DNA from 4 places in the Streptomyces sp. V2I9 genome. Region 1 is predicted to be linked to each of the others. Evidence: riboswitches for the same ligand, from Rfam matches in the RefSeq annotation. Region 1 holds a riboswitch; each other region holds the start of a gene.

What was found. Region 1 has a riboswitch for cyclic di-AMP ahead of QFZ71_RS11065 (transglycosylase family protein). Riboswitches for the same ligand answer to the same signal wherever they lie in the genome.
Positions count from the first base shown of each region.
Region 2: it holds a riboswitch for cyclic di-AMP, as region 1 does, so the genes downstream of both, QFZ71_RS18875 (C40 family peptidase) here and QFZ71_RS11065 (transglycosylase family protein) in region 1, are expected to answer to the same signal.
Region 3: it holds a riboswitch for cyclic di-AMP, as region 1 does, so the genes downstream of both, QFZ71_RS24225 (M23 family metallopeptidase) here and QFZ71_RS11065 (transglycosylase family protein) in region 1, are expected to answer to the same signal.
Region 4: it holds a riboswitch for cyclic di-AMP, as region 1 does, so the genes downstream of both, QFZ71_RS27835 (LysM peptidoglycan-binding domain-containing M23 family metallopeptidase) here and QFZ71_RS11065 (transglycosylase family protein) in region 1, are expected to answer to the same signal.

Region 1 covers NZ_JAUSZJ010000002.1:2,538,449-2,545,369, reverse strand. The annotation lists gene QFZ71_RS11075 (cytochrome P450) at 1-876, shown strand, start outside; gene QFZ71_RS11070 (transglycosylase family protein) at 1,055-2,065, shown strand; cyclic di-AMP (ydaO/yuaA leader) riboswitch at 2,354-2,536, shown strand; gene QFZ71_RS11065 (transglycosylase family protein) at 2,542-3,246, shown strand; gene eno (phosphopyruvate hydratase) at 3,571-4,851, shown strand; gene QFZ71_RS11055 (septum formation initiator family protein) at 4,945-5,415, shown strand; gene QFZ71_RS11050 (DUF501 domain-containing protein) at 5,484-6,101, shown strand; gene QFZ71_RS11045 (Ppx/GppA phosphatase family protein) at 6,098-6,921, shown strand, end outside.
Region 2 covers NZ_JAUSZJ010000002.1:4,230,991-4,237,911, reverse strand. The annotation lists gene QFZ71_RS18885 (peptidoglycan DD-metalloendopeptidase family protein) at 1-21, shown strand, start outside; gene pcrA (DNA helicase PcrA) at 92-2,530, opposite strand; cyclic di-AMP (ydaO/yuaA leader) riboswitch at 2,789-2,955, shown strand; gene QFZ71_RS18875 (C40 family peptidase) at 2,954-4,135, shown strand; gene QFZ71_RS18870 (hypothetical protein) at 4,236-4,589, opposite strand; gene QFZ71_RS18865 (C40 family peptidase) at 4,833-5,912, shown strand; gene QFZ71_RS18860 (GNAT family N-acetyltransferase) at 5,955-6,728, shown strand; gene QFZ71_RS18855 (response regulator transcription factor) at 6,840-6,921, opposite strand, start outside.
Region 3 covers NZ_JAUSZJ010000002.1:5,520,842-5,527,762, reverse strand. The annotation lists gene QFZ71_RS24240 (GNAT family N-acetyltransferase) at 1-1,153, opposite strand, end outside; gene QFZ71_RS24235 (HPr family phosphocarrier protein) at 1,326-1,607, shown strand; gene QFZ71_RS24230 (GntR family transcriptional regulator) at 1,792-2,499, opposite strand; gene QFZ71_RS24225 (M23 family metallopeptidase) at 2,691-3,485, opposite strand; cyclic di-AMP (ydaO/yuaA leader) riboswitch at 3,499-3,666, opposite strand; gene QFZ71_RS24220 (pitrilysin family protein) at 3,890-5,260, opposite strand; gene QFZ71_RS24215 (pitrilysin family protein) at 5,287-6,660, opposite strand.
Region 4 covers NZ_JAUSZJ010000002.1:6,413,915-6,420,835, reverse strand. The annotation lists gene QFZ71_RS27850 (STM4012 family radical SAM protein) at 1-1,036, shown strand, start outside; gene QFZ71_RS27845 (STM4011 family radical SAM protein) at 1,044-1,958, shown strand; gene QFZ71_RS27840 (SGNH/GDSL hydrolase family protein) at 2,006-2,833, opposite strand; gene QFZ71_RS27835 (LysM peptidoglycan-binding domain-containing M23 family metallopeptidase) at 2,995-3,945, opposite strand; cyclic di-AMP (ydaO/yuaA leader) riboswitch at 3,949-4,109, opposite strand; gene QFZ71_RS27830 (tyrosine-protein phosphatase) at 4,555-5,367, shown strand; gene QFZ71_RS27825 (DUF6126 family protein) at 5,402-5,575, opposite strand; gene QFZ71_RS27820 (helix-turn-helix domain-containing protein) at 5,638-6,246, opposite strand; gene QFZ71_RS27815 (aspartate aminotransferase family protein) at 6,324-6,921, opposite strand, start outside.

The DNA of each region.
Region 1 (6,921 bases):
GGGAAGGCCGACCTCATCCACGATCTCGCCTTCCCGCTCCCCATCTACGCCATCTGCGACCTGCTCGGCGTCCCGGAGGAGGACCAGGACGACTTCCGGGACTGGGCGGGCATGATGATCCGGCACGGCGGCGGACCGCGCGGCGGGGTCGCCCGGTCGGTGAAGAAGATGCGCGGATATCTCGCCGAACTCATCCACCGTAAAAGGGAGAACCCCGGCGACGACCTGATCTCCGGGCTCATCCGGGCCAGCGACCACGGCGAGCACCTCACGGAGAACGAAGCCGCCGCGATGGCGTTCATCCTGCTGTTCGCCGGGTTCGAGACGACGGTCAACCTGATCGGCAACGGGATGTACGCGCTGTTGCGCCACCCCGGACAGCGGTCGCGGCTCCAGGCGTCCCTGGAGGCGTCCCCGGTGCCGGGGGAGAGCGAGCTGCTGGACACCGGGATCGAGGAACTGCTGCGGTACGACGGGCCGGTGGAGATGGCGACCTGGCGGTACGCCACCGAACCGCTGACCCTGGGCGGCGAGGAGATCGCCGCCGGGGACCCCGTCCTGGTGGTGCTCGCGGCGGCCGACCGCGACCCGGAGCGGTTCGACGATCCGGACACCCTGGACCTCGCGCGGCGTGACAATCAGCACCTCGGGTACGGGCACGGCATCCACTACTGCCTGGGCGCACCGCTGGCCCGGCTGGAGGGGCGGACCGCGCTCGCCACGCTGCTGAGACGCCTCCCCGACCTGCGACTCGCCGCCGATCCCGCCGATCTGCGCTGGCGCGGCGGGCTCATCATGCGGGGGCTGCGCACCCTTCCGGTCGCGTTCGAACCGGGCGAGCCGACCGCGAAAGGTGACTCGCTGTCAACTCTGTGACTTTCACGTGATCTGCGCTGCATCGACTTGTGACATACGTTCGGGTCCCGCTAGGTTCACGGTTCGACGCGTGGGTCGCACGTTGCGCACGCGTCACTCGGACACCGGGCGCGGAGGGCGCGATCCCGCCGCGCGGCGTCCGGGCACCCAGCTTGTCAGTCGCACGGAAGGCATACCCATGGGCTCCGCGAACGGCAGACACCGCCGACCTCGCCAGGCACCCGCCCTCATCGTCGCCGCGGGGGTGACGGGGTCGGCCATCGCCATCCCGCTGCTCGGTGCGAGCGGCGCGCACGCGGCCGACTCGGCCACCTGGGACCGGGTGGCGGAGTGCGAGAGCGGCGGCATGTGGAGCGCCGACCTCGGCAACGGCTACTACGGCGGGCTGCAGTTCTCGCAGGAGACCTGGTCGGCGTACGGCGGCACGGAGTTCGCACCCCGCGCCGATCTCGCCAGCCGGTCGCAGCAGATCTCCATCGCCGAGAAGGTCCTGGCCGACCGGGGTCCCCGGGCGTGGCCGAGCTGCGCGGTGATCTCCGGCCTCGCCACGGACGGCGTTCTGCCCGGCGTCGACCCCGGCACCGCGCCTTCCCCCGACCCGACGGCCGACCCCACGACCGATCCGGCCGATGAGGCGGGCGCCGGCGACACGGCGGATGAATCCGGCACGTCCGGTGAAGCCGACGGGTCCGGAACGAAGGGGGAGGAAGGTGACAAGGCGGGCAAGGGGGGTGCGGAGAAGGGGGCCGAGGCCCCCGACTCCCCGGTGACGCCCACCGTCCCGCCGGCCCCCGGCGCGGACCCGTCGACCGCCCCCGACGCCCCGGCGGGCGAGGGCGGCAAGCACCGCGGCGCCCCCGCGCCCGAGGAGGCCGGCCAGGAGGACGGCCCGCGCGGTTCCGGCCGGCACGCTTCGCGTGGCGAGGGCGACGCACGGGACGGCGGCGCGACGGGCACGTACACGGTGCGGGCCGGTGACAACCTCTGGGTCATCGCCGACGTGCAGGAGCTGCCCGGCGGCTGGACCGGGCTGTACGAGGCCAACAAGGACGTCCTGGGCTCCGACCCGGACCTGATCCTGCCCGGCCAGAACCTGGACCTGGGTCTGGGCCGGGACGCGGGCAAGGGTGGCGACCAGGACGCCGACCCGACCGCCCCGGAGCGTGCCGAAGAGCCCGTCGGCCACTGATCCCGGCGGGAAAATGCCCCGAAAGCGCGGGCAGTTCAGAGACCTATGTCCACTTTTGTGTAAGTGAGACATGGGTCTCTTTGCTTCAACTCACGCATTTCGCCCGGCCGATCCGGGCGCATCGCCCCCGACCTGCGGAAACGGATGGGTCTCGGTGGCGAGTTCGGGCCGATTGTCCTCTATGTCCGTCCTTGAATGTCGGGGTTGGCTGTGTTTACGGTCTAAGCCGCTCGCACCGCGGGCCCCGACGACCGTCACGCCGAATCCTGCCGGCGGCCGGAGGGAACAGACGCGCAAGCGCCGTAGGCAGGAGCGGGGGACCCAGGTAAGCCGCCGGGTCCGGACGCCTCGTCGAGAAGACGGGGGCGTACGGAACCGGCTAGGGGTGAAGACGTGCGCAAGGACGCACGGCCGGGCAACTCATCAGCCCGAACCCGACAGCTCACCTCGTAGGCGTCGGTGAGGAGATTCGTTCCATGCTGCTGAACAGCAAGGGCAAGCACCGCCGCCCGTCCAAGGCCGTCCGTATCGCCACCCTCGCGGGTGTCACCGGCGCGGCCGTCGCCGTCCCGCTGATGGGCGCGACCACCGCTTCCGCCGCCTCCGTCGAGACCTGGGACGCCGTCGCCCAGTGCGAGTCCGGCGGCAACTGGTCCATCAACACCGGCAACGGCTACTACGGCGGCCTTCAGTTCTCCCAGTCCAGCTGGGCCGCCGCCGGCGGTACGCAGTACGCCGCGCGCGCCGACCTGGCCTCCAAGGACCAGCAGATCGCCACCGCCGAGAAGCTCCTCGACATGCAGGGTCCGGGCGCCTGGGCCTGTGCCGGCGCGGGCGGTCTGACCGACGACGGCGTGGACCCGGGCGTCAACACCGGCTCCGGCCGGTCCCAGCAGGCGCAGCCCGAGCGCGAGGCCGAGCAGCCCGCCACGCGCTCCGAGCAGCGCTCCGCGCCGCAGGCCGAGAAGAAGGCCGAGAGCAAGAAGACCGTCACGACCCCGACCGGCGAGAAGGTCCAGAAGGGCGACGGCGAGTACAAGGTCAAGACCGGCGACACCCTGAGCAAGATCGCTCAGAAGGAAGGCGTCAAGGGCGGCTGGAGCAAGCTCTTCGAGCTCAACGACGACATCGTCAAGGACGCGAACCTGATCTTCCCCGGTCAGCAGCTCCACCTGAAGTAACCGCCGTCTCTCCTCCCCGGAGGGAGGGCGTCCGGCGGCTCCCTCCCTCGCACGGCTTCCCGGCCCGGCGCGCTCGTCCCCCCAGCGCGCCGGGCCGGGTTCTTCGTGGGAGCGGGAGAGCGGATGAGCGCGGCCGCGTTCACCTCTTGTGGTTACCGCTCGGTAGATTTCTAGAGTTTCGCCCCGATACGCGCACCCTCGGGTCCTTTTTCGTCCCAGGAGTCGGGCGGTCGGCCGGTCAACGCGGCCGGGCCGGATAGGCTCGGGTCGCAAGGCCACAGTGACCCTGCACAACCAGTGTCAGATCCCAGAAGGAGATGCCTCGTGCCGTCCATCGACGTCGTCGTAGCCAGGGAAATCCTCGACTCCCGCGGCAACCCCACGGTCGAGGTCGAGGTCGGCCTCGACGACGGCAGCACGGGCCGTGCTGCCGTTCCGTCCGGTGCCTCCACCGGTGCGTTCGAGGCCATCGAGCTTCGTGACGGTGACCCCAACCGCTACCAGGGCAAGGGCGTCGAGAAGGCCGTCCTCGCCGTCATCGAGCAGATCGGCCCGGAGCTCGTCGGGTACGACGCCACCGAGCAGCGCCTCATCGACCAGGCGATGTTCGACCTGGACGCCACCGAGAACAAGGCGTCGCTCGGCGCCAACGCCATCCTCGGCGTCTCGCTGGCCGTCGCGCACGCCGCCTCCGAGGCGTCCGACCTGCCGCTCTTCCGCTACCTCGGCGGCCCGAACGCGCACCTGCTGCCCGTTCCGATGATGAACATCCTGAACGGCGGCTCGCACGCCGACTCCAACGTGGACATCCAGGAGTTCATGATCGCGCCGATCGGCGCCGAGTCCTTCTCCGAGGCCCTGCGCTGGGGCGCGGAGATCTACCACACGCTGAAGAAGGTCCTCAAGACCAAGGGCCTGTCCACCGGACTCGGCGACGAGGGCGGCTTCGCCCCGAACCTGGAGTCCAACCGCGCCGCCCTGGACCTCATCGTCGAGGCCATCAAGGAGGCCGGGTACGTTCCGGGCCGCGACATCGCGCTCGCGCTCGACGTCGCCGCGTCCGAGTTCTACAAGGACGGCGTCTACGAGTTCGAGGGCAAGTCCCGCTCGGCCGCCGAGATGACCGAGTACTACGAGGAGCTCGTCTCCGCGTACCCGCTCGTCTCCATCGAGGACCCGCTGTACGAGGACGACTGGGCCGGCTGGAAGGTCATCACCGACCGCATCGGCTCCAAGGTCCAGATCGTCGGCGACGACCTCTTCGTCACCAACCCCGAGCGCCTGGCCCGCGGCATCGAGGAGGGCTCCGCCAACGCCCTGCTGGTCAAGGTCAACCAGATCGGTTCGCTGACCGAGACCCTGGACGCCGTCGAGCTGGCCCAGCGCAACGGCTTCAAGTGCATGATGTCGCACCGCTCCGGCGAGACCGAGGACGTCACCATCGCCGACCTCGCCGTCGCCGTGAACTGCGGCCAGATCAAGACCGGCGCCCCGGCCCGCTCGGACCGCGTCGCCAAGTACAACCAGCTGCTGCGCATCGAGGAGATCCTCGACGACGCCGCGGTGTACGCGGGCCGCTCCGCCTTCCCGCGCTTCAAGGGCTGACCCGTCGCCGTAGGACGGTAGCCTCCGCCCGTCCCCGCACCCGGTCCCGTACCGTGTGCGGGGACGGACGTGCGTAACGGGGAGGCGGGAGACATGGCCGGGAAGGACCGCGACCGGTTCTCCACCTCTACCAGGCTGCGGCTGCTGGGCGAGCAGACCGCGGCCCGCGTGTACCGGTCGCAGAGCCGCCGCCAGGACCGCCGCTCCCGGCTCACCGGCCGGGCCGCGTTCCTCGCGCTGGTCGTCTGCTCCCTGGTGGTGGCGCTCGCCTACCCGATGCGGCAGTACGTCTCCCAGCGTGACGAGATCGCCGAACAGGAGCGGCTCTCGCAGGAGGCGCAGCGGCGCACCGAGGAGCTGCGGGACGAGAAGGCGCGGCTCCAGGACGACGCGTACATCATGCGGCTCGCCCGCCAGCACCTCCATTACGTACTCCCCGGGGAGATCGGCTACACCGTGGCCGACCCCGACGCGGCGAAGGACTCCCGCGGCGAACCCGGCGCGAACGACCGTCCCTGGCACTCCAATCTCTGGGACGGCGTGGACAGCGCCGACCGCGACTGACCGACCGATCCCGTACGGCCACTCCCGTACGTCCACCTCCACAGCTTCCGAGCAGAACCAAGGCAGGCATGGAAACGCCCCCTCCGCAGACCGAGTCCACCCAGCCCACCGACGCGGACATCGCCGCGTTCGAGCAGCAGCTCGGGCGTCCGCCGCGCGGCCTGCGCGCCATCGCGCACCGCTGCCCGTGCGGCAATCCGGACGTGGTGGAGACCCAGCCGCGTCTGGAGGACGGCACGCCGTTCCCGACGACGTTCTACCTGACGTGCCCCCGGGCGGCCTCGGCGATCGGCACGCTGGAGGCCAACGGGGTCATGAAGGAGATGACGGCCCGTCTGGGGACCGACCCGGAGCTGGCCGAGGCGTACCGGGCCGCGCACGAGGACTACATCGCCCGCCGTGACGCCATCGAGGTCCTGGAGGGCTTCCCCAGCGCGGGCGGCATGCCGGACCGGGTGAAGTGCCTGCACGTCCTGGTCGGCCACTCGCTGGCCGCCGGACCCGGCGTGAACCCGCTGGGCGACGAGGCCATCGCTATGCTGCCCGAGTGGTGGGCCAAGGGCCCCTGCGTGACGCCGTGCACGCCGCCGAGCGAGGAGGACGGCTGGACGGTGGACGGCGACGGTGACGGCTATGCCGCCTTCCGTCCGCTCGACGGCCCGGCCGCCGACGGGCAGGGCGCGTGACGCGGGTCGCCGCGATCGACTGCGGCACCAACTCCATCCGGCTCCTCGTCGCCGACGTGGACCCCGCCACCGGCTCCTTCACCGAACTGGACCGGCGGATGACGATCGTCCGCCTCGGCCAGGGCGTCGACCGGACCGGCCGGCTCGCCCCCGAGGCGCTGGAGCGGACGTTCGCGGCCTGCCGCGAGTACGCCGCCGCGATCGGGGAACTGGGCGCGGAGCGCGTCCGGTTCGTCGCCACCTCCGCCTCACGCGACGCCGAGAACAGCGCCGAGTTCGTGGCCGGGGTGCGGGACATCCTGGGCGTCGAGCCCGAGGTGATCACCGGCGACCAGGAGGCCCAGCTCTCCTTCGACGGGGCCACCAAGGAGCTGGCCGGCCGCGACGACCTGGCGAAGCCGTACCTGGTCGTGGACATCGGCGGCGGCTCCACCGAGTTCGTCCTCGGCTCCGACCGGGTGGAGGCGGCCCGGTCCGTGGACATCGGCTGCGTACGGATGACGGAGCGTCACCTCGTCGCGGACGGGGCCGTCGTGGACCCGCCCAGCCACGAGCGGACCGCCGCGATCCGCGCCGACGTGGACGCCGCCCTCGACCTGGCCGAGCGGACCGTTCCGCTCACCGGGGCCGGCACCCTGGTCGGTCTGGCGGGCACCGTCACCACGGTCGCCGGGATCGCGCTGGAGCTGGAGGCGTACGACTCCGGGGCCATCCACCACTCCCGGATCACCCGCGGCCAGGTCCGCGCCATCACCGAGCACCTGCTCCGCTCCACCCACGAGGAACGCGCCGCGATCCCCGTGATGCACCCCGGCCGGGT
Region 2 (6,921 bases), 1.7 Mb from region 1:
AAGGGCCTCAACCCGACCTGACGGGCGCGGCCGGAACAGTACGTGGACGGAGGGGGAGGGCCGAGGCCCTCCCCCTCCGTCCGTTCCCGGCCTACAGCTTCTCGACCGGCGCGTACCGCAGGAGCAGCTTCTTCGGGCGCTCGTCGCCGAAGTCGACCGTCGCCTTGGCCTGGTCGCCGTGGCCCTCGACGGCCGTCACCGTGCCCAGGCCGAACTGGTCGTGCGTGACCCGGTCCCCGACCGCCAGGGCGACCGTGGGCTTCTCCGCCCCGCGCCGGGTGGCGAAGCCCGAGGGGCCGGAGCGGGAGCGCGAGGAGGAGAGCGAGGACGTGATGCCGGAGGTGGGTCCGGCGGGGGCCGCCATCGGCCCCTTGCGCCGCCAGTCCAGGTGCTGTTCCGGGATCTCCTCCAGGAACCGCGAGGGCGGGTTGTACGAGGGCTGGCCCCAGGCGCTGCGCATGGCGGCGCGGGTCAGGTAGAGCCGTTCGCGGGCGCGGGTGATGCCGACGTAGGCGAGGCGGCGCTCCTCCTCCAGCTCCTTGGTCTGGCCGAGGGCCCGCATGTGCGGGAAGACGCCGTCCTCCAGACCGGTGAGGAAGACGACCGGGAACTCCAGGCCCTTCGCGGTGTGCAGCGTCATCAGCGTGATGACGCCGGAGCCGTCCTCGTCCTCGTCGGGGATCTGGTCGGAGTCCGCGACGAGGGCGACCTTCTCCAGGAACTCCGCGAGGGTGCCCGCGCCTTCCTCGTCGCCGCGCTCCTGCTCGAACTCCAGGGCGACGGCGGCGAGTTCCTGGAGGTTCTCGATGCGCGTCTCGTCCTGGGGGTCGGTGGAGGACTGGAGCTCCGCCAGATAGCCCGTGCGCTCCAGGACGGCTTCCAGCACGACGGCGGGCCCGGCGCCGGACTCGACGATCGTGCGCAGCTCCTCCATCAGCGTGTTGAAGCGCTTGACGGCGTTGGACGAGCGGGCGGCCATGCCGTACGCCTCGTCCACCCGGCGCAGGGCCTGCGGGAAGGAGATCTTCTCGCGCATCGACAGGGCGTCGATCATGGCCTCCGCGCGGTCCCCGATGCCGCGCTTGGGGACGTTGAGGATGCGGCGGAGCGGGACGGTGTCCTCCGGGTTGGCGAGGACGCGCAGGTAGGCCAGGACGTCCCGGACCTCCTTGCGCTCGTAGAAGCGCACGCCGCCGACGACCTTGTAGGGCAGGCCGACACGGATGAGGATCTCCTCGAAGACACGCGACTGGGCGTTGGTGCGGTAGAAGACCGCGACGTCGCCCGCCTTGGCGTCGCCCGCGTCGGTGAGCCGGTCGATCTCGTCCGCGACGAACTGGGCCTCGTCGTGCTCGGTGTCCGCGACGTACCCGGTGATGCGGGCGCCGGAGCCGGCGTTGGTCCAGAGGTTCTTGGGGCGGCGGCTCTCGTTGCGCTCGATGACGGCGTTGGCGGCGGAGAGGATCGTCTGCGTGGAGCGGTAGTTCTGCTCCAGCAGGATCGTCGTGGCGCTCGGGTAGTCCTCCTCGAACTGGAGGATGTTGCGGATGGTCGCGCCCCGGAAGGCGTAGATCGACTGGTCCGCGTCACCGACCACGCACAGCTCGGCGGGGGCGTCGTGCTCCCCGGCCGGGCCGACCAGCTCCCGTACCAGCGTGTACTGGGCGTGGTTCGTGTCCTGGTACTCGTCGACGAGAACGTGGCGGAAGCGGCGGCGGTAGTGCTCCGCGACGTCCGGGAACGCCTGGAGGAGGTGGACCGTCGTCATGATGATGTCGTCGAAGTCCAGGGCGTTCGCCTCGCGCAGGCGGGCCTGGTAGAGCGCGTACGCCTGGGCGAGGGTCTTCTCGAAACCGTCCGCCGCCTGCCCGGCGAAGGTCTCCTCGTCGATGAGCTCGTTCTTGAGGTTGGAGACCTTGGCGGTGAAGGACTTCGGCGGGTAGCGCTTGGGGTCCAGGTCCAGATCGCGGCAGACCAGGGCCATCAGGCGCTTGGAGTCGGCGGCGTCGTAGATCGAGAACGATGAGGTGAAGCCGAGCTTCTTCGACTCGCGGCGCAGGATGCGGACGCACGCGCTGTGGAAGGTCATGACCCACATCGCGTTGGCGCGCGGGCCGACGAGCTGCTCGACGCGCTCCTTCATCTCGCCGGCGGCCTTGTTGGTGAAGGTGATGGCGAGGATCTGACCGGGGTGGGTGCCGCGCTCGGCCAGCAGGTGGGCGATGCGGTGGGTGAGCACCCGGGTCTTGCCGGAGCCGGCCCCGGCGACGATGAGCAGCGGGGACCCGGCGTGCACGACGGCGGCGCGCTGCTCGGTGTTCAGCCCGTCGAGCAGCGCGGCGGAGTCGATCGCCGGGCGCGGGTGGCCGTCCCGGTAATAGCCGTCCCGCGGCGGCGGGGGCGCGTCGTGGACGCCCTCGAAGAGTCCCTCCGGCACCGCTTCGGGCGCGTGGTCCTCGGGGGGCGGCGGGGGGCCGTCCTCCGCGGGCTGGAGGCCGGTCAGGAAACTGTCGTCAAAGAGGCTGCTCATCGCCATCCGAGTCTAGGCGGACGCACCGACAACCTTCCGCCGAAGCCGCCGAGCGGACGTCCGGGACCGGACGCACGGAGAGCGGACGCGCACGTTCCGTGAGGGAGTGCCCGGTGGGAGGGGGTGCGGGACCTCCGTTCCGGGCAGGTCACGAAAATGTATCGGGCATATCGCTCATCGTCCTTCCCAGCGGCGGGGCGCTTTGGCTAGCGTGCTCGCTCAGGTGATCCGTACCTCCCTGGGGCGAACCGCGCCCGACGGCCACCTCTGCCGAATCCGTTCTGCCGACCCGGCCGTCCGGAACCGGGGACCCACACGCAGAACCGGGGTGAATCGGTCCGTGCCCTCGCATGCGGACCGTAGGACAGCCTTCCGTTCCGTCCGAACCCGACAGCTAACCCGGTAGGCGGTCCACGGAAGGAGATGCCGGTCTTGGCATCGCATCGCAAGCCGCGTACGAAGGTGCGCACCACCCCCGCCGTCGGGCTGACGACGGCCGCGCTGGCCTCCGTGACGCTGCTCTCCACGCAGAGCGCCACGGCCGCCCCCGCCGAGCCGAAGCCCGCGATCGAGGAGGTCCGGAAGAAGGTCGACGCCCTGTACCGGCAGGCGGGTGCCGCGACCCAGGAGTACAACCGGGCCAAGGCCGCCTCCGGGACGCAGCAGAAGAAGGTCGACGCGCTGCTCTCCGACGTGGCGAAGCGGACCGAGAAGATCAACGAGGCCCGCCGGGCGCTGGGGTCCTACGCGGCGGCCCAGTACCGCAGCGGCGGCATCGCGCCCACGGCGACGTTCTTCCTGGCGGACGACCCGCAGGGGTACTTCGACCAGAGCCGGCTGATGGACCGGGCGACGGAGCGGCAGCAGAAGGCCGTGAGCGAGTTCCGTACGCAGCAGGCGTCGGCGGCGAAGAAGCGCGCGGAGGCGGTGAAGAGCCTGGAGACCCTCACCGAGACGCAGGCCACGCTCGCCTCCAGCAAGAAGGCCGTGCAGAGCAAGCTCACTGAGGCGCGCGGCCTGCTGTCCCGGCTGACGGCCGAGGAGAAGGCGCGGCTGGCGGAGCTGGAGCGCAAGAAGGAGGCCGAGGCCAGGGAGAAGGCGGCGCGGCTGGCCGCCCGGCAGGCCGCCGAGGCGAAGGAGCGGGCCGCGGCCGAGGAGAAGGCCCGCGAGGAGGCCGCGGAGGAGTCCGGCGGCACCTCGGGCGGCGGCACGGGTACGGGGACCGGCTCCGGTTCCGGCACGGGCAGCGGCTACGCCGCCAAGGCGGAGAAGGTGCTGGCCTTCGCCCGCGCCCAGATCGGGAAGCCGTACGTATGGGGGGCGACCGGCCCGTCGTCGTACGACTGCTCGGGGCTGACGCAGGCGGCCTGGCGGGAGGCGGGGGTGACGCTGCCCCGGACCACCTGGGACCAGGTCGAGTTCGGCACCCGCGTGGCCACGGCCGATCTGCAACCGGGTGACCTGGTCTTCTTCTACGACGACATCAGCCACGTCGGGATCTACAAGGGCGAGGGGATGATGATCCACGCTCCGAAGCCGGGTGCGAACGTGCGCGAGGAGTCGATCTACTCCATGCCGATCTACGGGAGCGTGCGGCCCGCGTGACACCGGGGCGGGGGCGGTCCGTGACCGGCCGCCCCCGGCGTGTCGCGTCCGGTCTCAGGTCCGGACCGCGTCCGGTCTCAGGTCCGGACCGTGGCGAGTCTCAGGTCCAGACCGTGGCGAGGAAGATGTTGACCACGGTCAGCCCGCCGACCGCCATGAACGCGCCCTTGTCCACCTTCTCCTCGTCGCGCTTGACGTAGACCAGGGCGAGGATCACGACCAGCAGTGCCAGCTTGATGCCGATCTTGACGTTGTTGACGGCCTGGTCGTCGGCCTGGTTGAGGCCGACCAGGGCGATGCCGGTGATCAGCATGGTCAGCGCACCGTGGAGCATCGCGGGGGTGAACCGGGCGGTCCCGGCGCCCACGGCCTTCATCTGGGTCAGGAAGCCGCCCAGCAGGGAGGCGATGCCGATGATGTGGAGGGCGACGACAACGTTGATGAGTACGTCCATGGCTCCGGAGCCTAGCCATGGCCAAAGTTTTACCTTGCAGTGGGGCAAGCCTTCCTTGCGCACTTCCTCCGCTATCGACCGGCTTGACCCGGTACGGGGTCACATCGGCGATCATCGGCGAGCGGCGAAACGTCACTTCAGGGCAATAGCTGTCATGGCACCTCTTTTCCCTGCGCCGGGATTAGCGTCCTTCCCGGACCCGCCGCTCCCCGGCGGGCAGCCGAGAGGAAGGATGCCGCCCCCGTGGCAGCGCACCGCAGGTCAGCCCATCGAAAACCCAAGCAGCGCCCCCTCACCGGCTCTGCTGCCCGCACCGCCGCCACCCTGGCGCTCGCCGGGGCCGCCACCGCCGGCTCGGTCACGCCTGCGGGCGCGGCCCCCGCCGAACCGGCCCCCACCGCCTCCCAGGTCCGGGCGAAGGTGGACCGGCTGTACCACGACGCCGAGGTCGCCACGGAGCGGTACAACGGGGCGAAGGAGAAGGCGGACGCCGCCACCCGCGCCGTGGACGCCCTGGCCGACGAGGCGGCCCGCCGCACCGGCCGCCTCAACACCGCCCGGCACGCCCTGGGATCGCTGGCCACCGCGCAGTACCGCTCCGGCACCCTCGCCCCGGCCCTGCAACTGGCGCTCTCCTCCGACCCCGACGCCTACCTGGAACGCGCCTCCTCCCTCGACCGGGCGGGCGTCCGGCAGAACGGGCTGCTGCGGAGCATCAAGCGGCAGGTCTCCCAGATCACCCGGGTCAAGGCCCGCGCCGACCGGGAGAGCGAGCGCCTGGCCGCCCGCCGTGCCGAACTGCGTGAGCACCGCACCGCGATCCGCACCAAACTGGCCGACGCCCGGAAGCTGCTGGACACCCTGACCGCCGAGCAGCGCGCCGCCTACGAACGCTCCGCCGACGCCCGGCACGGCGGCGGCCCCGCCCACGCCGACCGTTCCGCCGACCGCGGCGGCCCGGTCGCCGCCCCGAACTCCCGTGCGGGGCAGGCCATCGCCTTCGCACACGGCGCGATCGGCAAACCGTACGTCTGGGGCGCGACCGGCCCGAACGCCTTCGACTGCTCCGGCCTGACCCAGGCGGCATGGAAGGCGGCCGGCGTCAGCCTGCCGCGCACCACCTACACCCAGATCAACGCCGGGCAGCGCGTCCCGCGCTCCCAACTGGCCCCCGGCGACCTGGTCTTCTTCTACTCCGGGATCAGCCATGTCGGCCTCTACATCGGCGGCGGCCAGATGATCCACGCCCCGCGCCCCGGAGCGCCGGTCCGGATCGCGCCCGTCGATGACATGCCTTTCGCGGGAGCGACCCGCGTGGCATAGTCCGCCGCGCAGGTCCCGACCTCCCGCCGAAGGAACTCCCGTATGATGCCGGCGAACGCCGTCCAGGACTACGCCCGTGCGCTCGCGCTGCGCTCCCCGTCCTCCTACCGGGTGGGCCCGTTCACCGTCCGGCACGACCCCGGATGGGAGCTGAAGTACGCCAACTACGCCATCCCCGACCGGGGCGCGGAACCCACGGTGGACGACGTGGCGGCGCTGGTCGACGCGTTCGGAAAGCACGGGCGGCTCCCCCGCCTGGAGTTCCTGCCGGCCTGGGCCCCGGCCGTCGAACCGGCCCTGCTGGCCGCCGGCTTCACCGTGGAGAACCGGGCCCCGCTGCTCGCCTGCGCCCCTGACGACCTCCGGACGCCGAACCCGGTCGACGGCCTCCGCATCGCCACGCCGGTCACCGGGGCGGAGTTCACCGACGCCGCCCGCGTCCAGCACCAGGGCTTCGGCGGTGAGGGCGAGCCCGAAGCCGGTATGGCCCAGTGGCTGCGCGACGCGGCCGCCGGGGACGGGGTGGCCGCCCTGGCCGTCCTCGACGGCGCGCCCGCCGGGGCCGGGGGCTGCTCGCCCGCGATCGACGGGCTGAGCGAACTGGCCGGGCTCGCCGTCGCCGCCCGCTTCCGCCGCCGGGGCATCGGGGCGGCGCTCTCCGCCTGGCTGACGCAACGGGCCTTCGACCAGGGCTGCCGGACGGTCTGGCTGGAACCGGGCGGCCCGGACGTCGAACGCGTCTACGCGGGCATCGGCTACCGCCGGATCGGGGAGAAGCTCAACATCTCGCTGGTCCCGGAGCCGGGGCCCGCCTGAGCCCCGGAGCCGGTCGCGGGCCCACCTCGGACTCCGGAACGGAGCGCGGGCCCACCTCGGACTCCGGAACGGAGCGCGGGCCCGCCGGAGACCGCGTCCGGCGCGCCCGGCTCAGACCAGCCGGCGGGCCGTCGCCCAACGCGTCAGCTCGTGCCGGTTGGAGAGCTGGAGCTTCCTCAGCACCGCCGAGACG
Region 3 (6,921 bases), 3.0 Mb from region 1:
GGAGGCCGGAGAGCAGGGCGATGCCGATCGCGCCGGACTGGGTGAACAGGCCGATCCGGCCGCGGGCGGGCGACTCGGGGGCGAGCGAGGCGTTGAGCCGGACGGTCTCGGCGGTGTTGATGATGCCGAAGGCGTTGGGGCCGATGATCCGCATTCCGTGGGAGCGGGCCTGGCGGACCAGTTCGCGCTGGAGTTCGCGGCCCTCGGCGCCCCGCTCGGCGTAGCCGGCGGAGACGACGACCAGGCCCTGGACGCCGTGCTCGCCGCAGTCGGCGACGGCCTCGGGGACCCGGTGGGCGGGGACGGCGATGACCGCGAGGTCGACCGGCTCGTCGATCTCGCCGAGCGAGCGGTGGGCGGGGACGCCGTCGAGCGTGGCCAGGTCCGCGTCGAAGGCGCGGTTCACCGCGTAGGTGCGGCCGGTGTAGCCGGCGGCGAGAAGGTTGCGCAGGACCGTGCGGCCCACTCCGCCGGGGATGCGGCCGGTGCCGATGACCGCGACGGAGCCGGGGGCGAGGAGGCGCTGCACCGAGCGGGCCTCGGCGCGCTGTTCGCGGCCGCGCTGGACGGCGAGGGACTTCTCGGTGGGTTCGAGGTCGAGCGTGAGGTGGACGGAGCCGTCCTCGAAGCTGCGGCGCTGGGTGTAGCCGGCGTCCCGGAACACTTTGATCATCTTGGTGTTGGCGGGAAGCACCTCGGCGGCGAACCGCCGGATGCCGCGCTCTCGGGCGACCGCGGCGATGTGTTCGAGCAGCGCCGAGGCGACGCCGCGGCCCTGGTGGGCGTCCTGGACGAGGAAGGCGACCTCGGCCTCGTCGGCGGGGGCGGAGGCGGGGCGGCCGCGGTCGTCGATGCGGTCGTAGCGGACGGTTCCGATGAACTCTCCGCCGATCGTGACCGCCAGTCCCACCCGGTCGACGTAGTCGTGATGGGTGAAGCGGTGCACGTCCCGGTCGGATAGCCGGGGATACGGGGCGAAGAAGCGGTAGTACTTCGACTCGTCGGACACCTGCTCGTAGAAGCTGACCAGTCGCTCGGCGTCGTCCGTGGTGATCGGCCTGATGCGCGCGGTGCCTCCGTCGCGGAGCACCACGTCCGCTTCCCAGTGGTCGGGGTACGCGTGATGCGGACTCTGCTCGGGCTTGGGCTCCATGCGCAAAGCCTACGGCGGGGAGTCCGGTCGCGGAGGGTCCGGTGCCGGGGCAGTCTGAGGAGGCCCGAACGGGGACATCCGGGGCGCAGGGCCGGGCGGGAGACCGGGCACAGCACCACGCACCGCATGAGAGACTGGTCTAGACAACCGTTGATATGTGAAGGGCAGAACCATGGCTGAGCGCCGCGTCAACGTCGGTTGGGCCGAGGGCCTGCACGCCCGCCCCGCTTCCATCTTCGTCCGGGCCGCCACGGCGTCCGGCGTCCCCGTGACGATCGCCAAGGCCGACGGCAGCCCGGTGAACGCCGCCTCCATGCTCGCGGTGCTCGGTCTGGGCGCGCAGGGCGGCGAGGAGATCGTGCTCGCGTCCGACGCGGACGACGCCGAGGCCGCGCTGGACCGGCTGGCGAAGCTGGTCGCCGAGGGTCTGGAAGAGCTTCCCGAGACCGTCTGACCGTGCCCTTCCCTTTCCGGCGGCGCTTCTCGGCCGGAAGCGGGTGTGCGAGAGCCGTGATCCCCCCGGGGGTCACGGCTCTTTCGCATTCAGAAAAAAGGGGGGACGCCCCGCGAATTTCGGGGGTGCGGGCAGCGCGGAACGCATTCCGGCTTTTCGCCTCTCCCTGTATACGACTTCTCTGTTAATGGCGGACGCCTGCGGTGTTTACGCCATGTTGCGGCGTGCTCACACGGGCGGCGGGCGGTGTGCGGTGCCTCGGGAGATCCGGGCGGCGCAGCCGGTGGGCCCCGGCGGCGCGTTCGGCGTGCTGGGCGCTGAGCGCCCTCGCCCGCTCCGCGTCACCGCGCGCCACGGCGTCGACGATCGCCCCGCGCTCGGCCCAGGATTCGACGGGGCGGGCGGGCTGCTCGACCGTGTACATCCAGTCGATCTTGTGCCGGAGCTGGGTGAGCAGCGCGATGAGGCCGGGGCTGCCGGACGCCTGGGCGAGAGTCTCGTGGAACCAGCCGCCCAGGGCGCGCAGGTCCTCCCCCTCACCACGGCGGGCGCGCTCCTGCCCCAGCCTGACCAGGCCCCGCAACACCTTGAGGTGGGCCTGGGTACGGCGCCGGGCGGCGCGGGCCGCGCTCAGCGGCTCCAGGAGCGTGCGCATCTCCAGGAGGTCGGCCGCCTCCTGGACGGTGGGTTCGGCGACACAGGCGCCGGCGTGCCGCCGGGTGACCACGAAGCCCTCGGACTCCAGCGTGCGCAGAGCCTCGCGGACCGGGACGCGGGAGACTCCGTAGCGGCGGGCCAACAGCTCCTCCGTGAGGCGGCTGCCGGGCCCGTGGACTCCGGAGACGATGTCGTCACGCATGGCCCTGCATACCGCCTGCGCGGGAATGCGCATATCCGAACCTCCGCCTCGATCCCCGCGAAACGCGGCCGCCCGACGTCTGTTCCGCGACTCTATGACAATCCGCCGGAATTTCCGATGGCAGGCCGGAATTCGGGGATACCCCCGGGCCGGAATTGCCGTAGGCCCCGGCGGACGCCGGGGCCTACGGGCGGGGCCGCGCGGATGGATCGCGCGGAGGTGTGTCAGACGTTCAGACCGTGGGAGCGCAGGTAGCCGACGGGGTCCATGTCGGAGCCGTAGTCGGGTGTGGTGCGGGCCTCGAAGTGCAGGTGCGGGCCGGTGGAGTTGCCGGTGGAACCGGAGAGGCCGATCTGCTGGCCGGAGGAGACGCTCTGGCCGACGGAGACGCCGATCGAGGAGAGGTGGCCGTACTGGGTGTACGTGCCGTCCGCCATCCGGAGCACGATGTTGTTGCCGTACGCGCCGCCCCAGCCGGCCTCGACGACCGTACCGGCTCCGACCGCGACGACCGAGCTGCCGGAGGCGGCCATGAAGTCCACGCCGGAGTGGCTGCCGGAGGACCAGAGCGAACCGCCGCTCTTGTAGCCGGTGGTGACGTGGGAGCCGGCGACCGGGAGGTGGAAGGCGTTCAGCCGGGCACGCTCGGCGGCGCGGGCGGCGCGGGCCTTCTCCTCGCGCACCTCCTCGGCGCGGGCCTCGGCCTTGCGTGCGGCCTCCGCCTTCGCCTTGGCCTTGGCGGCGGCCTCGGCCTTCTTGCGGGCGATCTCGTCGGCCTGCCGCTTCTGGGCGTCGGCCTGCGCGTCGATCCGGTCGGCGAGTGTGGCGTCGAGGTCGAGGGCCTGGGAGAGGCCGGCCCCGGTGGACTTGGCGGCCTCGGAGTCCGCGGCGAGCGCCGGGGAGGACAGCGAGCCGATGACTCCGGTGGTGGCCAGGGCCGCGATGCCGGCGACCTGGGCGCTCCGGCGCGTGAGGCGGCTCGGGGCACGGTGCTTCCCGGTGGCACGGGTGAACGCCATGGAGAGGCTGATCCTTTCCTTCCTTCTCGCCTACCGGGTTAGCTGACGGGTTCGGAGCAGGAAGGTCTCCTACGGATTCCCGCGCCGGTTCACGGCACGGACCTCCGATTCACCCCAGGGACTGCGATGGGTCCCCGGCTCCCCGGGCTCGCGCCTGACGGGGACTCGGCGATGACTGCCCGGCGCCACGGACGCGGCACAAGGTGGCGGACAGCCGAGCCGACGCTAGGCGGCGCGACTTCCCATCGCCAAACGGACGAGGGGTTCTGTCGCACATCCCACAGGACATACCGGCACTCATTATCTGGAAGGTGATGAAGTTACGTAAACGGTCAAAAGAGCAGGACCCCGACGAAGTGTTTCCCGTCGGGGTCCTGTGCGCAGCGGTGCGCCGCAGGAAGGCGTCAGCCGGAGACGACCGACACCTCACCGATGCCGAGCGCCTTCACGGGCTCCTCGATCTGCGCGGCGTCCCCCACGAGGACGGTGACGAGGCGGTCGACCGGGAACGCGTTGACCACGGCGGCGGTCGCCTCCACGGTGCCGGTCTCGGCGAGCCGGGCGTAGAGGTGGGCCTGGTAGTCGTCGGGGAGGTGCTGCTCGACCTGGTCGGCCAGCGTGCTCGCGACGGAGGCGGCGGTCTCGAACTTCAGCGGGGCGACGCCCACCAGGTTCTGCACGGCCGTCTCGCGCTCGGCGTCGGTCAGCCCCTCGGCGGCCAGGGTCCGCAGGACCTTCCAGAGGTCGTCCAGAGCCGGTCCGGTGGACTCCGTGTCCACCGAGCCGCTGATCGCGAGCATGGCGGCGCCACCCGAGTCGGGGCCGGAGGAGCGCAGCACCTGGGCGAAGGCGCGCACCCCGTAGGTGTAGCCCTTCTCCTCGCGCAGCACCCGGTCCAGCCGGGAGGTGAGGGTGCCGCCCAGGCAGTAGGTGCCGAGCACCTGGGCGGGCCAGACGCGCTCGTGCCGGTCGGCGCCGATCCGGCCGATCAGCAACTGGGTCTGGACCGCGCCGGGGCGGTCCACGATGACCACGCGGGCGGTGTCGTCCGCGGTGATCGGCGGTACCGGACGGGTCTGCCCGGCGTTGCCCGACCAGTCTCCGAGGGTGTCCGCGAGCAGCGCGTCCAGGTCGATGCCGGTGAGGTCGCCGACGATGACGGCCGTCGCGGTGGACGGGCGGACGTGCGCGTCGAAGAAGGCGCGCACGGCGGCCGCGTCGATCCGCCGGACCGTCTCCTCGGTGCCCAGCCGCGGCCGCGACATCCGGGACGTGGCCGGGAACAGCTCCTTGGAGAGCTGCTTGGCGGCGCGCCGGGACGGGTTGGCCCGCTCGTGCGGGATCTCGTCGAGCCGGTTGCCGACGAGGCGCTCGATCTCGCTCTCGGCGAAGGCCGGGGCCCGCAGCGCCTCGGCGACCAGGCCGAGGGCCTTCGCCAGCCGGGAGGCCGGGACCTCAAGGGAGACCCGGACACCGGGGTGGTCCGCGTGCGCGTCGAGCGTGGCGCCGCAGCGCTCCAGCTCGGCGGCGAACTCCTCGGCGCTGTGCTTGTCGGTGCCCTCGGAGAGCGCCCGCGACATGATCGTGGCCACCCCGTCCAGGCCCTCGGGCTCGGCCTCCAGGGGCGCGTCCAGGAAGATCTCCACCGCGACGACCTGCTGGCCGGGGCGGTGGCAGCGCAGCACGGTCAGCCCGTTGGGCAGCGCGCCGCGCTCGGGCTCCGGGAAGGCCCAGGGGCGGGCCGTGCCGGGCGTGGGCTGCGGGTGGAACTCCATGGCTACTCCAGTCACGGCGGCGTCGCTCACTTGGCCGCCCCCTCGTGCGCGTCCTCGGTGCCCTCGTCGGCCTGCTCGCCGTCGGCGTCCCCGGCCGGCTCGATGGGCTCGTAGACCAGCACCGCCCGGTTGTCGGGGCGCAGGGACGCCTCGGCCGCCGCGCGCACCTCCTCCGCGGTGACGTCCAGGACCCGCCCGACCGCGGTCAGGGCGAGCTGCGGGTCGCCGAACAGGACGGCGTAACGGCACAGTTCGTCGGCGCGTCCGGCGACGGTGCCGAGCCGGTCCAGCCACTCGCGCTCCAACTGCGCCTGTGCCCGCTCCATTTCCTCGGGGGTGGGCCCCTCGGCGGCGAACCGGGCCAGCTCCTCGTCGACCGCGGCCTCGATCTGCGCCACCTCCGCGCCGCCGGACGTCTTCACGTCCAGCCAGCCGAGCGAGGGGGCGCCGGCGAGCCGCAGCAGTCCGAAGCCCGCCGCCACCGCCGTACGGTCACGGCGGACCAGGCGGTTGTGCAGCCGGGAGGACTCGCCGCTGCCCAGCACCGTGAGTGCCAGATCGGCGGCGTCGCAGGCGCGGGTGCCGTCGTGGGGCAGGCGGTAGGCGGCCATCAGGGCGCGCGCCGGAACCTCGGCGGTGACCACCTCGCGCCGCTCCTCGCCGATGGTCTCGGGCAGCGTCCCGTCGCGCGGCGGCTGCTTGCCGTCGTGGGAGGGGATGGAGCCGAAGTACTTCTCGATCCAGGCGAGCGTCTGCTCGGGGTCGATGTCTCCGACCACCGAGAGCACCGCGTTGTTGGGCGCGTAGTACGTACGGAAGAACGCGCGGGCGTCCTCCAGCGTGGCCGCGTCCAGGTCCGCCATGGAGCCGATCGGGGTGTGGTGGTAGGGGTGGCCCTCGGGGTAGGAGAGGGCGGTCAGCCGCTCGAACGCGGTGCCGTAGGGCACGTTGTCGTAGCGCTGGCGCCGTTCGTTCTTGACGACGTCGCGCTGGTTCTCCATGGACTCCTCGTCGAGGGCGTCGAGGAGGGAGCCCATGCGGTCGGCCTCCAGCCAGAGCGCCAGCTCCAGCTGGTGGGTGGGCATGGTCTCGAAATAATTGGTCCGCTCGAAGCTGGTGGTCCCGTTGAGCGAGCCGCCGGCCCCCTGGACGAGCTCGAAGTGGCCGTTCCCCTTGACCTGCCCCGAGCCCTGGAACATCAGGTGCTCGAAGAGGTGCGCCAGACCGGTGCGCCCCTCGACCTCGTGGCGCGAGCCGACGTCGTACCAGAGGCAGACCGCGGCGACCGGGGTCAGATGGTCCTCGGAGAGCACCACACGCAGGCCGTTGGCCAGGCGGTGCTCGGTCGCTGTCAAGCCGCCGGAGCCGGCCTGTGCGGTGGCCGTGTGACCCATGGGCATGTACGTCCCTTCGATCGCGATACTGGACTTCCTGCCAGACCTGCCACTCTAAGCAAGCGCACCGGCACCTGGCGAAGTTCCCGTTCCCCGGATGTTTCCGTCGATGGTGTCGCGGACGCCCCCGCGGGCGGGCCGCCTCCACCGCTTCGGACGGGTCGAGGTCGGCGTTGTCAGTCCGGAGGTCCACAATGGACCGCGTCAGCAGCTCGTGTTGAACCGAACAAGCTCAGGTCGCCCGAACAGAATCCGTGAAGGAGTCGC
Region 4 (6,921 bases), 3.9 Mb from region 1:
CCCGACGTTCCTCACCGCGGCCGAGCTGGAGCGGCTCTGCGACCTGGCCGAGAAGCGGATGGGCGCCGACCTGCGCTCGGTGCCGCTGTCGGTGGAGACCTCGCCGTCCACGGCGACGGCGGACCGGCTCGCGGTCCTCGCCGACCGGGGCGCGACGAGGATCAGCATCGGCGTGCAGAGCTTCGTGGACGAGGAGGCGCGGGCGGCCGTCCGCCCGCAGCGCCGTGCCGAGGTGGAGGCGGCGCTCGGCCGGATCCGCGAAGCGCGGATACCGGTGCTGAACATCGATCTGATCTACGGCATCGACGGGCAGACCGAGCGCACCTGGATCGCCTCGCTGGACGCGGCGCTGGCCTGGCGGCCGGAGGAGCTGTATCTGTATCCGCTCTACGTGCGCCCGCTCACGAGCCTGCACCGCCTGGGCCCGGTGGCCGGCGCCCGGGCGCGGGAGGACGCCGCCTGGGACGCGCAGCGGCTGCGGTTGTACGCCGTGGGCCGCGACCATCTGCTGGCGCACGGCTACGAGCAGGTGTCGATGCGGATGTTCCGGCGCGCCGACGCCCCCCGCGAGCAGGAGGGGCCGGAGGACTACGCCTGCCAGACCGACGGCATGATCGGCCTCGGCTGCGGGGCCCGGTCGTACACGTCGGCCCTGCACTACTCCTTCGACTACGCGGTGGACATGCGGGAGATCCGGTCGATCATCGACCGGTTCACCGCCACCGAGGACTTCTCGCGGGCCGAGGTCGGCCGGTACGTCGACGCGGACGAGGCGCGGCGGCGGCATCTGCTGCAGTCCCTGCTCCAGGCGTCGGGGCTGCCGGTGGCGGAGTACCGGGCCCGGTTCGGTACGGAGCCGGACGCGGACTTCCGGGCCGAGCTGGCGGGTTTCGCGGCGCGGGGCTGGCTGGACGCCTCGGCGCCGGACGGGCTGCTGCGGCTGTCCCCGTCCGGTCTCGCCCATTCCGATGCGCTGGGCCCCGCGCTGTTCTCCCCCGGTGTGCGGGCCGCGATGGCCGCGTACGAGCGGAAGTGACCGGGCTGTGGACCTGACGATCCTCTACCGGGGCCCACTGGCGTCGTGCGACTACGACTGTCCGTACTGCCCCTTCGCCAAGCGGCGGGACAGCCGTGCGGAGCTGACGTCGGACCGGGCGGCCCTGGAGCGGTTCACCGGCTGGGCGGCGGAGCGGACCGACGACCGGCTGTCCGTGCTGTTCACCCCGTGGGGCGAGGGGCTGGTGCGCTCCTGGTACCGGCGGGCGCTGACCGAGCTGTCGCGGCTGCCGCACATCGGTCGGGTGGCGATCCAGACGAATCTGAGCGGCCGTACCGCGTGGCTGGCCGAGGCCGATCCGGAGCGGGTCGCGCTCTGGTGCACGTACCATCCGGGGCAGACGCCGTACGAGCGGTTCCTGGGCAAGTGCCGTGAGCTGTCCGCGCTGGGCATCCGCTACAGCGTGGGGGTGGTGGGGTTCGAGGCCCATCGGGAGGAGGCGCGGCGGCTGCGGGCGGCGCTTCCCGAGGAGGTCTACCTGTGGGTGAACGCCGCGGAGGGGCACACGTACTCCGACGAGGAGGCGGCACGGTGGACGGAGCTGGATCCGCTGTTCCCCTACAGCCGCGATCCGCACCGTTCGGCGGGGCTGCCCTGCCGGACGGGCGAGTCGGTGATCTCGGTGGACGGCGACGGCACGGTGCGGCGGTGCCATTTCGTCAAGGCGGAGCTGGGCAATCTCTACGACGGGAGCTACCGCCGGGCGCTCGGCCCGCGAGCCTGTCCGCTCGCCGTGTGCGACTGCCACATCGGCTATGTGCATCTGGAGTCGCTGCCGCTGTACGACGTGTTCGCCGGCGGCGTCCTGGAGCGGATACCGGCCGGGTTCGGCGCGGGCACGCCGCGGGACGGGCTGGTCGTGCCGAACCCGTCCCGTGCGCTTCCCCTGCTGGAGCCCTGAGGGGCCCGCCGGGGGGGGTGTCCGGCCCTGATCCGCCGGACACCCCCTCAGAGCGGCAGCAGGTCCGGGCGCTTCGCCTCGACGTGGTCGCCGGAGGACTCGCCGCGCAGCCGTCGGCCGATCCAGGGGACCAGGTACTCGCGGGCCCACTGGACGTTGTCGCGCCGCGCGTCGAAGGGGCTGCGCTGGGCCTGCGGCGGCCAGGGCTGGTCGGGGTCGGCGGGCACGTCGTGGCCGAGGACCTGGGCGGCGCGCAGGGCGACGCGGGTGTGGCCCTCGGGTGAGAGGTGCAGCCGGTCGGCGTCCCACGCCCGCCGGTCCTGGACGGAGCGCAGCGACCACAGGTCCAGGACGGGGCACCGGTAGCGGTCGGCGATGGCCCGCAGATGGACGTTGTACGTGGCGATCTTGCCACGCATGTGGCGCAGGACCGGAACGCCGCGGGTGTCGAAGCCGGTGGTCACCATGACCGTCCCGACGGCGTTGCTCAGGTCGGCGACCGCCCGCTCGTAGCGCTCGGCGAGGTCGTCGGGGTCGGTTCCGGGCCGGATGATGTCGTTACCGCCCGCGCAGAAGCTGACCAGGTCGGGGGCCAGTTGCTTGGCACGGGGGACCTGCTCCGCCACGATCTGGTCGAGGAGGCGTCCGCGTACGGCGAGATTGGCGTAGCGGAAGTTGCCGTGCGGGGAGTCGTCGGGGCCGGCCGCCACGTCGGGGGCGGGGAGCCGGTCCGCGAGGAGCACCGCGAAGCGGTCCGCCCAGCCGACGAAGGCCCCGTCCGGGCCGGGATCGCCGACGCCCTCGGTGAAACTGTCGCCTATCGCCGCGTACGACCCGATGATGTGCTGCTGGTTGTTTCTCGAATCGTCTGCCACAACCACGTATCCTGCACCGTTCGATGTGACCTACGCGACCGTAATATGGGATTGACGGGTGGTGAGATAGACCACCCGGTCAGTTTTTGGTAAAGGCGGAATAAGCGAGGGGCGATGTGCTGACAGCACATCGCCCCTCGGGCACTTCTCGTGGTGCCGGATCAGACGGAGACGCCGTGCTGACGCAGGTACGCGATCGGGTCGACGTCCGAGCCGTAGCTCGGGCCGGTGCGGACCTCGAAGTGCAGGTGCGGTCCGGTGGAGTTGCCGGTGGAGCCGGAGAGGCCGATCTGCTGGCCGCCGGTGACGGTCTGGCCGACGGAGACGTTGAGGGCGGACTGGTGGGCGTACTGGGAGTACATGCCGTCCTCGTGCTTGATGACGACCTCGTTGCCGTACGAACCGCTGTTGCCGGCCGAGACCACGGTGCCCGGTCCGATGGCCAGGACGGGGGTGCCGGAGGCGGCCTGGAAGTCCGAGCCGGTGTGGTAGCCGCTGGACCAGCTGGCGCCCGAAGCGCGGTACTGGGTGGTGACGTTGGGGCTGGCGAGCGGGGCGGACCAGCCGGAGCCGGCGGCCTCGGAGGAACCGGTCCGCGCCGGGTCGCCGGAGCCCTCGGAGTCGTCGGCGGAGACCGTGTCGGCCTTCGGGGCCTGCCGGGTCTCGGCCTTCGGGGCGGGTGCGGCCTTCTTCGGCGCGGCCTCGGGGGTGGCGGACTTCGCGGCCGGGGCGGAGCCCTTGGCGCCGAGGGTCAGCTTCATGCCCGGGTGGATCAGGCTGGGGTTGCCGCCGACGGTGGAGCGGTTGTCCTGGTAGAGCTTCTCCCAACCGCCCTTGATCTTGTGCTCGGCGGCGATCTTCGACAGGTAGTCGCCGGAGACGACGGAGTACGTCTTCGGGGCGGCCTTGGCGGGGGCGGCGGCCGTGGCGCCGTGCGCGGCGGCGACCGACGCGGCGGCGGGCTTCGCGGCCGGGGCGGCCTGGTCGGCCGCGCCGGCGGTGGTGGCACCGATGAGCGGGAGCGCGAGTGCGGCTCCGCCGGTCCCGGCGGCGAGGACGCCGCGGGAGATCGGGCCGGACTTCGGACGACGGTGCTTACCCTTTGCGGGCATGGGGATCTTCCTCTCCGGCGCCTGCGAGGTGAGCTGTCGGGTTCGGGCTGGAGATGCCCGGTCGCGTTGCGGCGACTTCACCCCGAGCCGGCCCGGATCACTCCGGGCCGGCGGCTTACCTGGTTCCCCCGCTCCTGCCACGTCTGTGTGGGTGGGTGCGAATTCCGGGCGGCGGCAGGATTAGGCGGTCCGTCCGGATTGACGGTGACCGTAAACCGGCCGGGACGAGCGGAACAAGCCAACGGTTGGCCGCCGTATTCATCGATTCGACAGCGTCCGGAATTTCCGGTCACACTCCGTGGATTACGGATCTTGGATTTCCGCGCGCATCCTGGGAATACCTTGGGGCGCGTTCACCACGGACCGTCACGGATATGATCCCGCTCACCTCCCTATTCCCATCTCCCCCATTAGCGGGGCATGTTCTGCGAAATGCACCAATACGGACACAGGGCGGGCGGCACCCCTGACGCCGGGTCAGCCACAGCCCTCTCCGGACCCCGTCCGGACAGGCGAACCGTGATGATTTCCCGCTGAATCGATGTCGTATCGTCACGGGAGCGCCCTCGCCGGCGAGCCGCGCCGGCGTCAGAGACCCCAGGAGCCCCCGTGACGCAACAGGTGCCGCAGGTCCCGCCGACAGAGACCGTGCTGACCGGAGTCCGCAATTTCCGCGACGTGGGCGGGCTCCCCACCACGGACGGTCGGCGCACCGCCTTCGGGCGCCTCTACCGCAGTGGCCACCTGGCGCACGCCACGGCCGAGGACGCGGCCTTCCTCGGCGGGCTGGGACTGCACACGATCTTCGACTTCCGCCACTCCGCCGACCACCGGCTCGACGGGTACGACATCGATCTGGCCGGTGTCCGCAACATCAGCATTCCGCTCTCGGACCCGGCCGACGGCGCGGAGTTCTGGCGGCTGGTGGGCGATGGGAACATCGAGCAGCTGCGCTCGGTCCTCGCGGGCGGCAAGGGTGTGGACCGCATGATCCGGATGTACCGCGCGACGATCGAGGAACGCACCGCCGAGCACAGCCGGGTCCTGCACGCCCTGGCGGAGGACAGCGTGCCGGCGCTGATGCACTGTGCGGCGGGCAAGGACCGGGCCGGCCTCTCGATCGCGGTCGCCCTGCTGGCCGTCGACGTCGAGAGGGAGGCGATCGAGGAGGACTACCTCAAGTCCGACGACCTCCACCGCCGCTACGCCGTGAAACGCTCCGACGCCTCCGGGGCCGGGATGTCGCCCGAGGTACTGGAGCTGCTGGATCCGCTCTTCGGGGCGCGGCCCGCCTATCTCGCGGCGGCCTTCGCGGCCATCGAGGAGAACTGGGGCACGGCGGACCGCTATCTGGCCGAGGGGCTGGGGATCTCCCCGGCGACCCGCGACCGGCTCCGCGAGCGTCTGCTCGACCAGGGCTGACCGGTCCGGAGGCGCCCCACCCCATGGCGGCCTCTCACTTGCTCCCGGCCACCACGAAGAGCAGACAGAGGAAGCCCGCGACGACGTGGCCCGCCACCAGGTAGGCGAAGAGGCGGATGACGAGGCCGCGGGGCATCCGCTTCTCCTGCGGGTCCTCGCCCACCCGGCGTCCGGGGCCCAGCGGGTCGTAGTGCTCGGAATCGGACATGACGGTCCTCTCTGTCGGCCTCACGGCCGGTGGGACGAAGGGCGGACCCGGCGGGGCGCCGGTCAGCGGGCGTGGAGGCCGCTGCCGAGGCAGAGCTCGGCGACGGGACTCTGCAGCAGGGAGTGGACGAAGAGCAGCTCCGCGCCGCAGCGGCCGGCGGCCGCGATCCGGTGCGGGGTGAGCGAGTCGAAGTGGGCGCTGTCGCCGGGTTCGAGGTCGTGGACGGTGTCGCCGAGCCCGACCCGCAGCCGGCCCTCCAGCACGTACAGCCATTCCTCGCCCGGATGCACCCGGACCAGGTCGCCCTGGGCCCCGTACGGCACGCGCACCCGCAGCGCCTGCATCGCGCGGCCGGAGCCGCCTGCCTGCCGGTACATCCAGCCGTCGGCCTCCGTCCCCTCGAAGGCGCCGCCGCGCACGATCGCGTCACGTGCGGGAGACTGCTCGCCGAGCAGCTCGGAGACCGTCGTACCGTAGATGCGGGCGAGTCCCAGCAGCATGGGCAGCGAGGGCTGGCGGCGGCCGGTCTCCAGCCGGGAGAGGTGGGCCGGGGAGAGTCCGGCCCGGCCGGCGGCGGTCTCCAGCGTGAGACCGCGGGCGCGGCGCAGGTCGCGCAGGCGGGGTGCGACGCCGGGGAGCTCGTCCGGCGCCCCTTCGTCCGGAGGGTTCATGGAGCCATTGGGCCAGGATTTTTCCTCGGAGGCAAATAAGTTGCCTCAGAGGCAATACCTGTCGGCTCCCGGACCGGTCAGCGGTTCGCCACCGCCTGCTTGACCAGTGTCCGGCCGAAATCCCACATCAGCCCGCCGCCGCTGTGCGCGTCGTCCATGACGGAGGTGAACGCCGCCACGAAGCGGTCCACCTCCGCGTCCCCGATGATCAGCGGCGGGATCAGCTTGATCACTTCCAGGTGGTCGCCGGAGACCTGGGTGAGGATGCGGTGCTTCCGGAGCAGTGGCACCACGACCATCTGGGCGAAGAGTCCCTTGCGGGCCGCCTGGAGCATGGTCCAGCGGCTGCGGAGCTTCAGCGAGGCGGGCCGGCCGAACTCGATGCCGATCATCAGCCCGCGCCCGCGGACCTCGTGCAGCAGCTCGTAGCGGTCGACCAGGGCGGCGAGCCGGTCGCGCAGCAGGTCGCCGGTGCGCCGGGCCCTGGCGACGATCTCCTCGTCCTCCATGACCGCGAGGACGGCGAGCCCGGCCGCCATCGCCTGGGCGTTGGAACCGAAGCTCGCGGAGTGGACGAGGACCCGGTCCATCGAGGAGTAGACCTTGCGGAAGATCCAGTCCTTGCCGAGGGTGGCGCCGACCGGCACGTAGCCGCCGGAGAGCGCCTTCGCCACG